3 regions of the Clostridium moutaii genome follow, and region 1 is predicted to be linked to each of the others. Evidence: riboswitches for the same ligand, from Rfam matches in the RefSeq annotation. Region 1 holds a riboswitch; each other region holds the start of a gene.

Evidence for each region. Region 1 has a riboswitch for S-adenosylmethionine ahead of AB8U03_RS12350 (DUF2292 domain-containing protein). Riboswitches for the same ligand answer to the same signal wherever they lie in the genome.
Region 2: linked by a shared signal. The riboswitch ahead of AB8U03_RS02115 (YeiH family protein) and the one ahead of AB8U03_RS12350 (DUF2292 domain-containing protein) in region 1 are both predicted to bind S-adenosylmethionine.
Region 3: linked by a shared signal. The riboswitch ahead of AB8U03_RS14865 (YbaK/EbsC family protein) and the one ahead of AB8U03_RS12350 (DUF2292 domain-containing protein) in region 1 are both predicted to bind S-adenosylmethionine.

What each region holds. Positions count from the first base shown of each region.
Region 1 is NZ_JBGEWD010000012.1:5,338-8,626, forward strand. It holds gene sufB (Fe-S cluster assembly protein SufB) at 1-772, opposite strand, end outside; gene sufC (Fe-S cluster assembly ATPase SufC) at 802-1,548, opposite strand; gene AB8U03_RS12350 (DUF2292 domain-containing protein) at 1,818-1,979, opposite strand; SAM riboswitch class I at 2,290-2,398, opposite strand; gene AB8U03_RS12355 (nitrogenase component 1) at 2,478-3,289, opposite strand, start outside.
Region 2 is NZ_JBGEWD010000001.1:405,107-408,395, reverse strand. It holds gene AB8U03_RS02120 (ROK family transcriptional regulator) at 1-971, shown strand, start outside; SAM riboswitch class I at 1,016-1,127, shown strand; gene AB8U03_RS02115 (YeiH family protein) at 1,388-2,722, shown strand; gene AB8U03_RS02110 (hypothetical protein) at 2,775-3,131, opposite strand.
Region 3 is NZ_JBGEWD010000019.1:6,275-9,563, reverse strand. It holds gene AB8U03_RS14870 (phosphoenolpyruvate carboxykinase (ATP)) at 1-1,315, shown strand, start outside; SAM riboswitch class I at 1,395-1,496, shown strand; gene AB8U03_RS14865 (YbaK/EbsC family protein) at 1,571-2,032, shown strand; gene AB8U03_RS14860 (TMEM165/GDT1 family protein) at 2,396-3,097, shown strand; gene AB8U03_RS14855 (flavin reductase family protein) at 3,166-3,289, opposite strand, start outside.

The DNA.
Region 1 (3,289 bases):
AAGCTCCCTCTCTTATATAACATTCAACACATCCTGCATGCAGATTGTTTACATAGTATTTAGGTGCTGAACAACCTTCTATATAATGAATTTTTGCTCCTTTTTCAACTACTATAAGTGTATGTTCAAATTGACCTGCCCCAGGGGCGTTTAATCTAAAATAAGATTGAATTGGTATTTCAACTTGCACTCCTTCTGGAACATATACAAAAGAACCACCGGACCACACTGCTCCATGAAGTGCTGCAAACTTATGGTCTGTTGGAGGCACAAGTCTCATAAAAAGTGGCTTTACAAGTTCTCCATAATCCCTTATTGCCGTCTCCATATCCATGTATAAAACGCCCTGTTTTTTAAGTTCTTCACTTACATTGTGATAAACCACTTCTGAATCATATTGTGCGCCAACTCCCGCCAGTGATTCGTGCTCTGCCTTAGGTATTCCAAGTAAGTCAAATGTTTTCTTTATATCCCTCGGCACATCCTTCCAATCATGTTTCATACTGGTATCCGGTCTTACATAGGTAACTATGTTATTCATATCCAAGTCTGTTAAGTCAGGTCCCCAGGATGGCATTGACATATTATTGTAAATATCCAGAGATTTAAGTCTAAACTCCCTCATCCAATCAGGATCATTTTTCTCCTCAGATATTTCTTCTATTATTTTTTTTGTAAGACCTGAGCCAGTTTTATAACTGGATTTATCTTCATTTTTTATATCATAAATACTTCTTTTTACATCTTCTATATGAGTTTTATCTTTTTCCAATAAAAACACCTCTCTTCCAAGACAATCCGCTAAACCAGTGCCTTAAACTTGTCATATCCATTTTTCTCTATTTCTTCAGCCAAGGATGCATCACCGGTCTTAACTATTCTACCGTCTACAAGTATATGAACATAGTCCGGTTTTAAATGTTCCAAAATACTGTCATGATGTGTAATTATAAGTATTGAATTATCTTTTGTCCTAAGTTTGCTTACTCCTTCTGATACTATTCTAACTGCATCTACATCAAGTCCTGAATCTGTTTCATCAAGCATGGCAAGTTTAGGTTCAAGTACTGCCATCTGAAGTATTTCGTTTTTTTTCTTTTCCCCACCTGAAAATCCCACGTTTAAATATCTCTGTGCATAACTTTCATCTATTTTTAAAAGTTTCAATTTTTCTTTTAAAGCTCTTTTAAATGCCAATATGCCACTTCTTTCTCCCGTAACAGCAGCCTTTGCACTTCGCAAAAAATTTTCAACAGTTATTCCCTGTATCTCTTCTGGATATTGAAAAGACATAAATATCCCACGTCTTGCCCTTTCATCTACTTTTAAATCATTTATTTTCTCCTCTTCAAATACTATATCTCCTGCTGATATAACATATTTGGGATGGCCCATTATAGTATTTACAAGAGTGGACTTTCCTGCCCCATTGGGACCCATTATGGCATGAACTTCACCCTTCCCAATTTGTAAATTAAGTCCTTTCAATATCTCCTTATCTTCAACTTTTGTTCTTAGATTGTTTATTTCCAGTAACTTTTTTCCCATTATACCTCTCCTTTATATCCGAGTATTTGAGTCATGTTTAATTTTAAAAATCAGCTACAATATAAATGAGTAATTAGATGAGATAGAATATCCGACTTAAATACTCAACATTGTACCTGATTACATTTTACTATTTATTCAAAGGATAATCAATAATGAAAATATGCATTTTATATTTTTCTCTAAAAGTTTTTATTTTCTGATAATAACTTAATCCAATTTAAATTATCTCAATTTTTATTCTTTAGATAATTAAACAAATCCGCCATTTATTTAAGTCTTATTTTTTCCTTTGTCTCTACCTGAATTACTATTCCGTCTTGAATCACTAAAGTTATTGAACCATAGCTTATACTTTTTAATGATTGCAATATTTTCTTAATATACTGCTCTGAAATCTGGTTTTTTTCCCGTATAATTTTTGCCTCCATTTTTATATTACCCCCTTTTATAATAATTTATCCAATGGCTACCATTGCTAATACCCCCCAGCTTTTTCAAATCTAGGTATGACAAGTACTGCTGTGCCCCTGGATTTATTCTTCCCCTAAAGGATAACGTATTCTAAGTGCTAAAGACACTAAGAATACTGTTAATAAGGTTCGGTATAAAAGCATTCCTTATGGGCAAACTCCACCGTACCTAAAAATAACTTGATAAACTAAAAAAATCCTCTTCAGATGAAGAGGATTAACTTATATGGCAATAAACATAAAAGATTTGCATTAAAGTTTTACCTTTACCTCATCTTCCAGAACTGTGTTCTGATGGACTTAGCACCTTACATGTAATACTCACATGGGTTGCTGAAACTTCATCGGGCCATTCCCTAAGTTTCTCTTGATAAGGATCAATATTAAATTATTGCTTTTAATTATACCGTATAATGTTTCTAGGGTCAATTAATTTTTTAATTAAATTGTATTTAATTATTTATAACTTTCCAATATATTGCTGTATATATCTTCTGTCAATGTCAATCCACCATTATATCCTACATAAGTCCTATTAAGTACTAACCTATGCATCACTGGCAAGGATATGTTTATTCCAAAACCCTTTAATTCTGATACTATATCTCTATCCCAGGAACTTCCCAAAATCAATGGTGTATAATTACCATGATTATATTTTCTTAACCCTTCATGTATTTTACCTCCATCAGTTTCAAATATTACTTTAGAAAATATATCCTGGGATAGATGTGCAAATTCATACTCTATTTTTTTTCTATATTCTTCCGGGGCATCATCTGTAATATATTGTTCTCCTGGAACAATTCCAAGTTCATTCACTAAATACTTGCTTATTCCAAGTGCATAAAAGGAGTCTGTTATATTAAAAAATCTATCTGCCATATCATATCTAAATTCTATGAAAAAATCTAGTGATCTTTCAATATAATAATAAAATCTTTTTTCTTCCCTGCTTATAAAATCTTCAACCCTTTTTTTATCCAATTGTGAAAATTCCGCCACAGTCCTTAGAAATTTGCTGGTTTCCTTTGCCCCTATAGGTAACACTGGATAATGCAGATAAGGAGTACCATATTTTTCATTTAACTGTTTGGCTATATTTAATCCTACCCAGGGAGAGAGGACTAAATTAAACTGGGCATTGGGAATTGTTTTCCATTCATCTACACCATTGGATTCCGTCCCAAAAAGTATGTTGACTTTCAGACCTATTGACTGAAGCAATTTTTTTATTTCCGCCAAATTACCTGTCCAAAAGGAATCCT
Region 2 (3,289 bases), on a different contig from region 1:
GAATTATGAGTAAAAATGAAATTTTGTTTAAAACTGGAATGAAATTGACCACATTAAATCGCATAATGAATCCACTTGAACAAAAATCCATTCTGGTGCAAAAATGTGTTGGAGAATCTACAGGGGGAAGGAAACCTGTGTTGTATGATGTAAATGTGTGCAGGTTTTATATTGTGGGCATAGGTATATGCAGTACTTATGCACAGGTATCCATAGTGAATCTGAGAATGGAGATTTTTTATAAAAAAAGTTTTTATATTGATTTTTGCAGTTCTTGCAGTGAAGTCATAGAAAAAATTCTCCAGATTATGAAAAATGTTTATGAAGAATTAAATCTGGAGTTTCTTCAGCTTGTAGGAATTGGACTTGCAATTGAGACCAATCTTTGGAGTGATGAAAATATAGGCAAGGTACTTGAAGAAAAACTAGGGTGCAGTGTAATTAGTGAGAATTGCTCGGATTCTGCTGTTACTGCAGAGTATTTGTATGGAGCAGGAAGGCAATTCAAGAATTTAGCTTATTTTGATTGTGGAGCTAGATTGAAACAGGCAGCAATTGTCCAGGGAAGAATTATAAGATCAGCAGGGGACAATGAATATGCATTTGAACATATGATTGAGAATATGAATGGCAGTATTGGTTTGGATAAAGTGTATTTTAGTTATATAAAAAATAGTGTGTTGTCTGAAAAACTTCTTTTGGATGCTGCATCAAAATTGAGTAAAAGAATAGAAGCTTATATAAATTTGTTGGATCTTGAATGTATTATATTAAGCGGATCTTTGGTTGATTTCCAAATATTTTATGAAACATGTACACAATATATTCCTAAAAGTGTTTCAATAAAAAAGCATGGATATTTTAAAAAAAATGCGGTTTCAGTAGGTGCGGCAGCTTTTTTGTTGGAAAAATGTATTAATGATCAATATGATATAGATAATAAAAAATTTGTTGTTGACAAAGTATTTTAAAAGTTATATCACATACGTAAATTAAAATTGAATAAATGCAAAATTTCTTATCAAGAGTGATGGAGGGACTGGCCCTATGATATCCGGCAACCTGAATATGTTTTTTATTCAATGGTGCTAATTCCAGCAGGTGCATATTCACCTGAAAGATGAGAAACAATAAGGATATAGCTTCCTGTGGTTTCTCCATAGGGAGTTTTTTATTTGTACTGGATTGACTAGAAAAACTAGAGATCAGGTTTTATTGGCATATCAATAAAACCTGATCTCTTTTTAGAACTTATAGAATATGGTGGAATTGGAGGCGTGATAATTATGCACAGTAACTGCAGCATTATTAATTGAATACATTAAAAGTTGGACATAAGTTAGTTCTATGGCTGAATACTATTTAAATTATTAAAGGAGTTGTTTTTATGTCTGAAAAAAAATTTAATTCAAAGGAAAATGGCTGGAGTGATTTGGTAAAAAAAGAGGATTGGTGGGCAGTATGGATAGGCCTGATTTTAGTAGTTGCTGCAGTTGTTCTATGGTCATCTGGAGGCTCAATTAAGTTTATTACTGCCAAGATCCCAAAATGGGCAGATATAAGTGTGCTATTTTCTGCATTGGGAAATAACATCGGCTCCATTGCACTTTTGTTTATTGTATTTTTAATTTTGTTTTCTATTGCAAATCTATTTTTACATTATAAGTTTACAGATTTTTTTATAGGATTTTTAGTTCTGTTTATTTTAAGTGTTATAATTAATTCCTTTAGCTCCTGGGGATGGGCACAACAATATAATTTGGAAGCACCTCTTGTTGCATTATTTATAGGATTGATAATCAGTAATTTATTTTCTATTCCAAAATGGTTTGAAACAGCACTTAGAACAGAATTATATGTAAAAGTGGGTATTGTACTTTTAGGTGCCACACTTCCATTTACACTGATTGTAAAAGCTGGGCCTGTTGCTTTTTTACAGGCAACTGTAATTGCTGTTTCTACATTTTTGACAATTTATTTTGTAGGTACAAAATGGTTGGGACTTGATAAAAGGTTTGCTGCTACTTTGGGAGCAGGCGGATCCATTTGCGGAGTTTCAGCATCCATAGCTGTAGGAAGTGCTATACAGACAAAAAAGGAGGAAGTTTCCGTAGCTATTTCTCTTGTGGTAGCTTGGGCAGTTGTTATGATTTTCGCACTGTCAGTGTTTATAAAACTGGCTGGTATACCAGCAGGGCCGGCAGGTGCGTGGATTGGCACATCTGAATTTGCAGATGCTGCAGGTGTCACGGCTGCCAGTTCATTTGGCGATAAAGCTATTACTACATTCACCCTCATGAAAGTGGTTGGTCGTGATATGTTTATTGGAATCTGGTGCTTTATTTTAGCTATAATCTCAATTACGAAATGGGAGAATAAAGAAAGTGGGACAAAGGCCAATGCCTCTGATATCTGGCATAGGTTTCCGAAATTTGTCATTGGATTCTTTATAGCTTCAATATTTCTCACTATTTTGCTTTCAAATGTTTCACCAGCTGCAGCCACATCAATTAATTCCAATGTAATTGCTCCAATTAAGGAAATCAGAACCTGGGCATTTACATTTTGTTTCCTGTCTATTGGACTTACTACCCGGTTTAAACAATTAACAGCTGTTGGCTGGAAACCCTTTGCTGCATTTTCTGCCGGTGCAGTTGTCAATGTTATTTTAGGATATATAGTATCTATATTGATTTTAGGTTCTTATTGGTCTAGTTTATAAAATAAGGGGACATCTTAATTTTTAAGATGTCTCTTTTCTTATAATGAAAAATTTAAAGCATTCCCCATTTTCTTTCATATTCCACCTTCAAGATGTATTCATCATCTTTGAAACCTTTTGCCGATAATATTTTAATTGCATCGTTAAAATCAAAAGATTCTGTTTCCATGATGATCCTATCTTTTTTTCTGGCGATTTCCCAATTATCATGGGAAGATTGCAAAATTTCTACCATGGAGGCAATCCTTGAAAAACGCTGCTGCAGTGAATGTCCTAAATTTCTCAATGATTCAGCAGTCATATTGGTGTTGTCATCAATATTTTTTAAAATGGATTTTCCCTTAGAAAGCTCAAAAAAATTAAAAATAAAACGAACATTTTGTATGCATGTGATTTGATTTTTATCCATTATTAAGCACTTCCTTTTATTAATATCCACAATATCCACGTAGCATATATTATTTTATATTTTATTTTAAATTCTCATAATAAGCAAATTTATATTTAAAGAAAGTTATTAATTGTTTTTAAATTTTATATTGACAAAAAACTTAAAAGGTTATATAT
Region 3 (3,289 bases), on a different contig from region 1:
TAATGAATTTTCACAATTGATATTGGATACTTATAGAAAGATAGAGGAAAGTGTACTGGGATATAAACCTCAGGTGTACAGGCAACTTCCTGCTGGTGGAAATGCCGGGTTAATATTGAATAATATAGCATGGCCTTGCCCGGAAGATTATAGATGCCTTAACCAGATACCCTTTATTCAATCTATAATATTAGATCCTCCTTTTATAATTTATCCGAGGAAAAATAAAAGAGATGGATTTTTTAGCGAATGTGAATCCAATCCTCTAATAGGGTGCTCTTTAAATCCAAATCACTGGTTTTGTTACCCGGCAAAGGTGGGAAACCTTTTGGCATATATATATTTTCACAGGGATTTTATGGCCCATGGGGTTACGTTGTGTAATTTATTTGAAATGGCAAGTGAAGAAGAATATAGAGGAAAGAAGCCGGATATAATTTATGTGTTTGGGGCTAGAGATAATTGTGAGAATATAAAGACTATTTTTTATGATGATGCAGAAAACAATATAATGCTTGGATATATAAATTATAGTGAAGATATAGATTATTTTGGTTATATGAAGAAAATGACATTGACTCTTCATAATCTTATAATGATAAAGAGAGGATATTTACCAATACATGGAGCTATGGTAAATATAGTAACAAAGGATAATAAGGTAGCTAACATAATTATAATGGGAGACAGTGGTGCAGGAAAATCAGAAAGCCTGGAGGCATTTAGGGAATTGGGAGAAGAGTATATAAGTGATATGACTGTAGTTTTTGATGATATGGGTACGGTTAAAATTGAAGAAGGTAATAAACCATTGGCTTATGGTACTGAGATAGGAGCTTTTGTGAGGCTAGACGACTTGGATACGGGATATGCATTTAGACAGATAGATAGAAGTATATTTATGAACCCTGACAAGATAAATGCCAGGCTGGTCATTCCAGTTGCCAGTTATACGGAGATTACAAAGGGATATCCTATAGATTTATTTTTATATGCAAACAATTATGAAGATGGTGATGAACTGGAATTTTTTAAATCTACAGATGAAGCTATAGAAGTGTTTAGGGCCGGAAAGAGAATTGCCAAGGGAACGACTACTGAAAAAGGACTTGTGGGTACTTATTTTGCCAATCCATTTGGACCCGTGCAAAAGGAAGAGGAAACAGATAAAATACTGCGCAGATATCTGGATGAGTTTTTTAAGTCAGGTATAAAAGTTGGTCAGCTTAGAACTTGTTTAGGTATAAGCGGCAAAGAAAAGGAAGGGCCTAAAAAGGCTGCTTTAAAATTATTAGAAGAAATAAAGAATCTGTAAAAAATATTGTGATTTATCAAAAACATAAGTTGACAAAAAGTTAATGTTTTGATATCCTTTATTTAATTAAATATTATAATTCTTATCGCGAGAGACTGAGGGACTGGCCCTATGACGTCCAGCAACCTAAAATTATATTTTAAGGTGCTAATTCCAGCAGGTAATACCTGGAAGATAAGATATAGAAGTACGCAAATCTTCTTATAGCTTATCTATAAGAAGATTTTTTATTAAAAAAAATTGGAGGAATTGAAGATGAGTGTAGAAAGTGTAGTTAATTATTTTTTAGATAGGGGTATTGAGAATCCGGTATTTAAGCTTCCACATAGTGGTGCCACGGTACAGCAGGCTGCAGAAACCATACATACAGATCCCAAATATATAGCAAAAACATTGGCATTTAAGCTTAAAAATGAGGATATAGTAATAGTTATGAGGGGTGATTTAAGAGTTAGCAACAAAAAATTTAAAAACTTTTTTAAAACCAAGGCAAAGATGCTGGATCACGATGAAGTATTGGAAGTCACAGGTCATCCTGTAGGAGGTCTATGTCCTTTTGGGTTAAAAAATCCTATTAAAGTATATTTAGATGAATCTATAAGGGATTTTCAATACGTATACCCTGCCGCTGGTTCAAGGGAATTTGCTCTTAAAATAGAGCCTGAAACAATTAGCAATTTAGTTAATGGACAGTGGATAGATGTTTGTGAAAGTTGAATGAATTTAGGGTAAGTATGATATGTGCTCTAAACAGATTGACAGGCAGGATTAAAATTTTATATTGCTTATGTGTAGATTATATGGTAAAATTAATGTCATTAAAGAAAAATAAAAACTTGAATGTTAAAAGGGAGTAACTGCCTATATTGGTGATAAAGTCAACATACTGACCTTTGGGTCTGGCTTTGTCGTGGCTGATTTCAGTCAAGCGAGACTTTTAACACAATGGTTCTATCATTGTGCTATAAAGTCTTTTTTAGTGTGATTATTTATGCTAAAAAAGATTTTAAGCAGGATAGAAATTCACTGTGTTAGAAGCCTTTTTATTTTTATATATAAATTTTAAAAGGAGGTTACTAAATGACAATAATTATTAAAGCATTATTACTTGTAGTTGTGGCAGAAATGGGTGATAAAACTCAACTGCTTGCTATGGCTATGGCTGGTAAGTACAAAGTAAAACAAGTATTGATGGGGGTGCTTGTTGCTACAATTTTCAATCATGCTCTTGCAGTAGCAGCGGGAAGTTATCTGAATTCCATTATACCAATGAACATAGTAAAAATTGTAGCTGCAGTATTATTTCTAATCTTTGGACTTTGGACATTAAGAGGAGATAAAATTGATGAAGTGGATGAAAAAAAGAATAAATTTGGTCCAGTTGTTACAGTAGCAATAGCTTTTTTCCTAGCAGAAATGGGTGATAAAACTCAACTTATGACAATAACAATATCTGCACAAAGTAATCAACCAATATTTATATTAATGGGAACTACAATAGGCATGTTAATTGCTGATGGTATAGGTATTATAGGCGGGGCATGGATGTGCAAGCATATCCCGGAAATATACATAAAATGGATAGCAGGAATTATATTTATATTCTTTGGATCAGTTACTATTTACAACGCTGTTTCTTTCTGGTCACCTGTATATATAATTTTATACATACTAATACTTATGGTATTAATATATTTATTCGGTGTTAAATTCTCACATCATAGTCAGGTCTGTAATATAGCTTTGCCGAATAAAAATGATCCAAAAGATAAATTAATTTAATACTTATCTAGCTGCCGCAATTATAAATGCCGGTGCATTATTATTTTCCAAAGCTGAAATAAAAGCCCTTATCTCGGGGCTTTATTTTTCTTTCTAATTGAATAACCAAAAGAACCAAGTGATTTTGAATTCAAACTATAATATTCTCCGTGGCTGTAGCAAATAAGATTTGCCTTATCAAAATGTATTTTG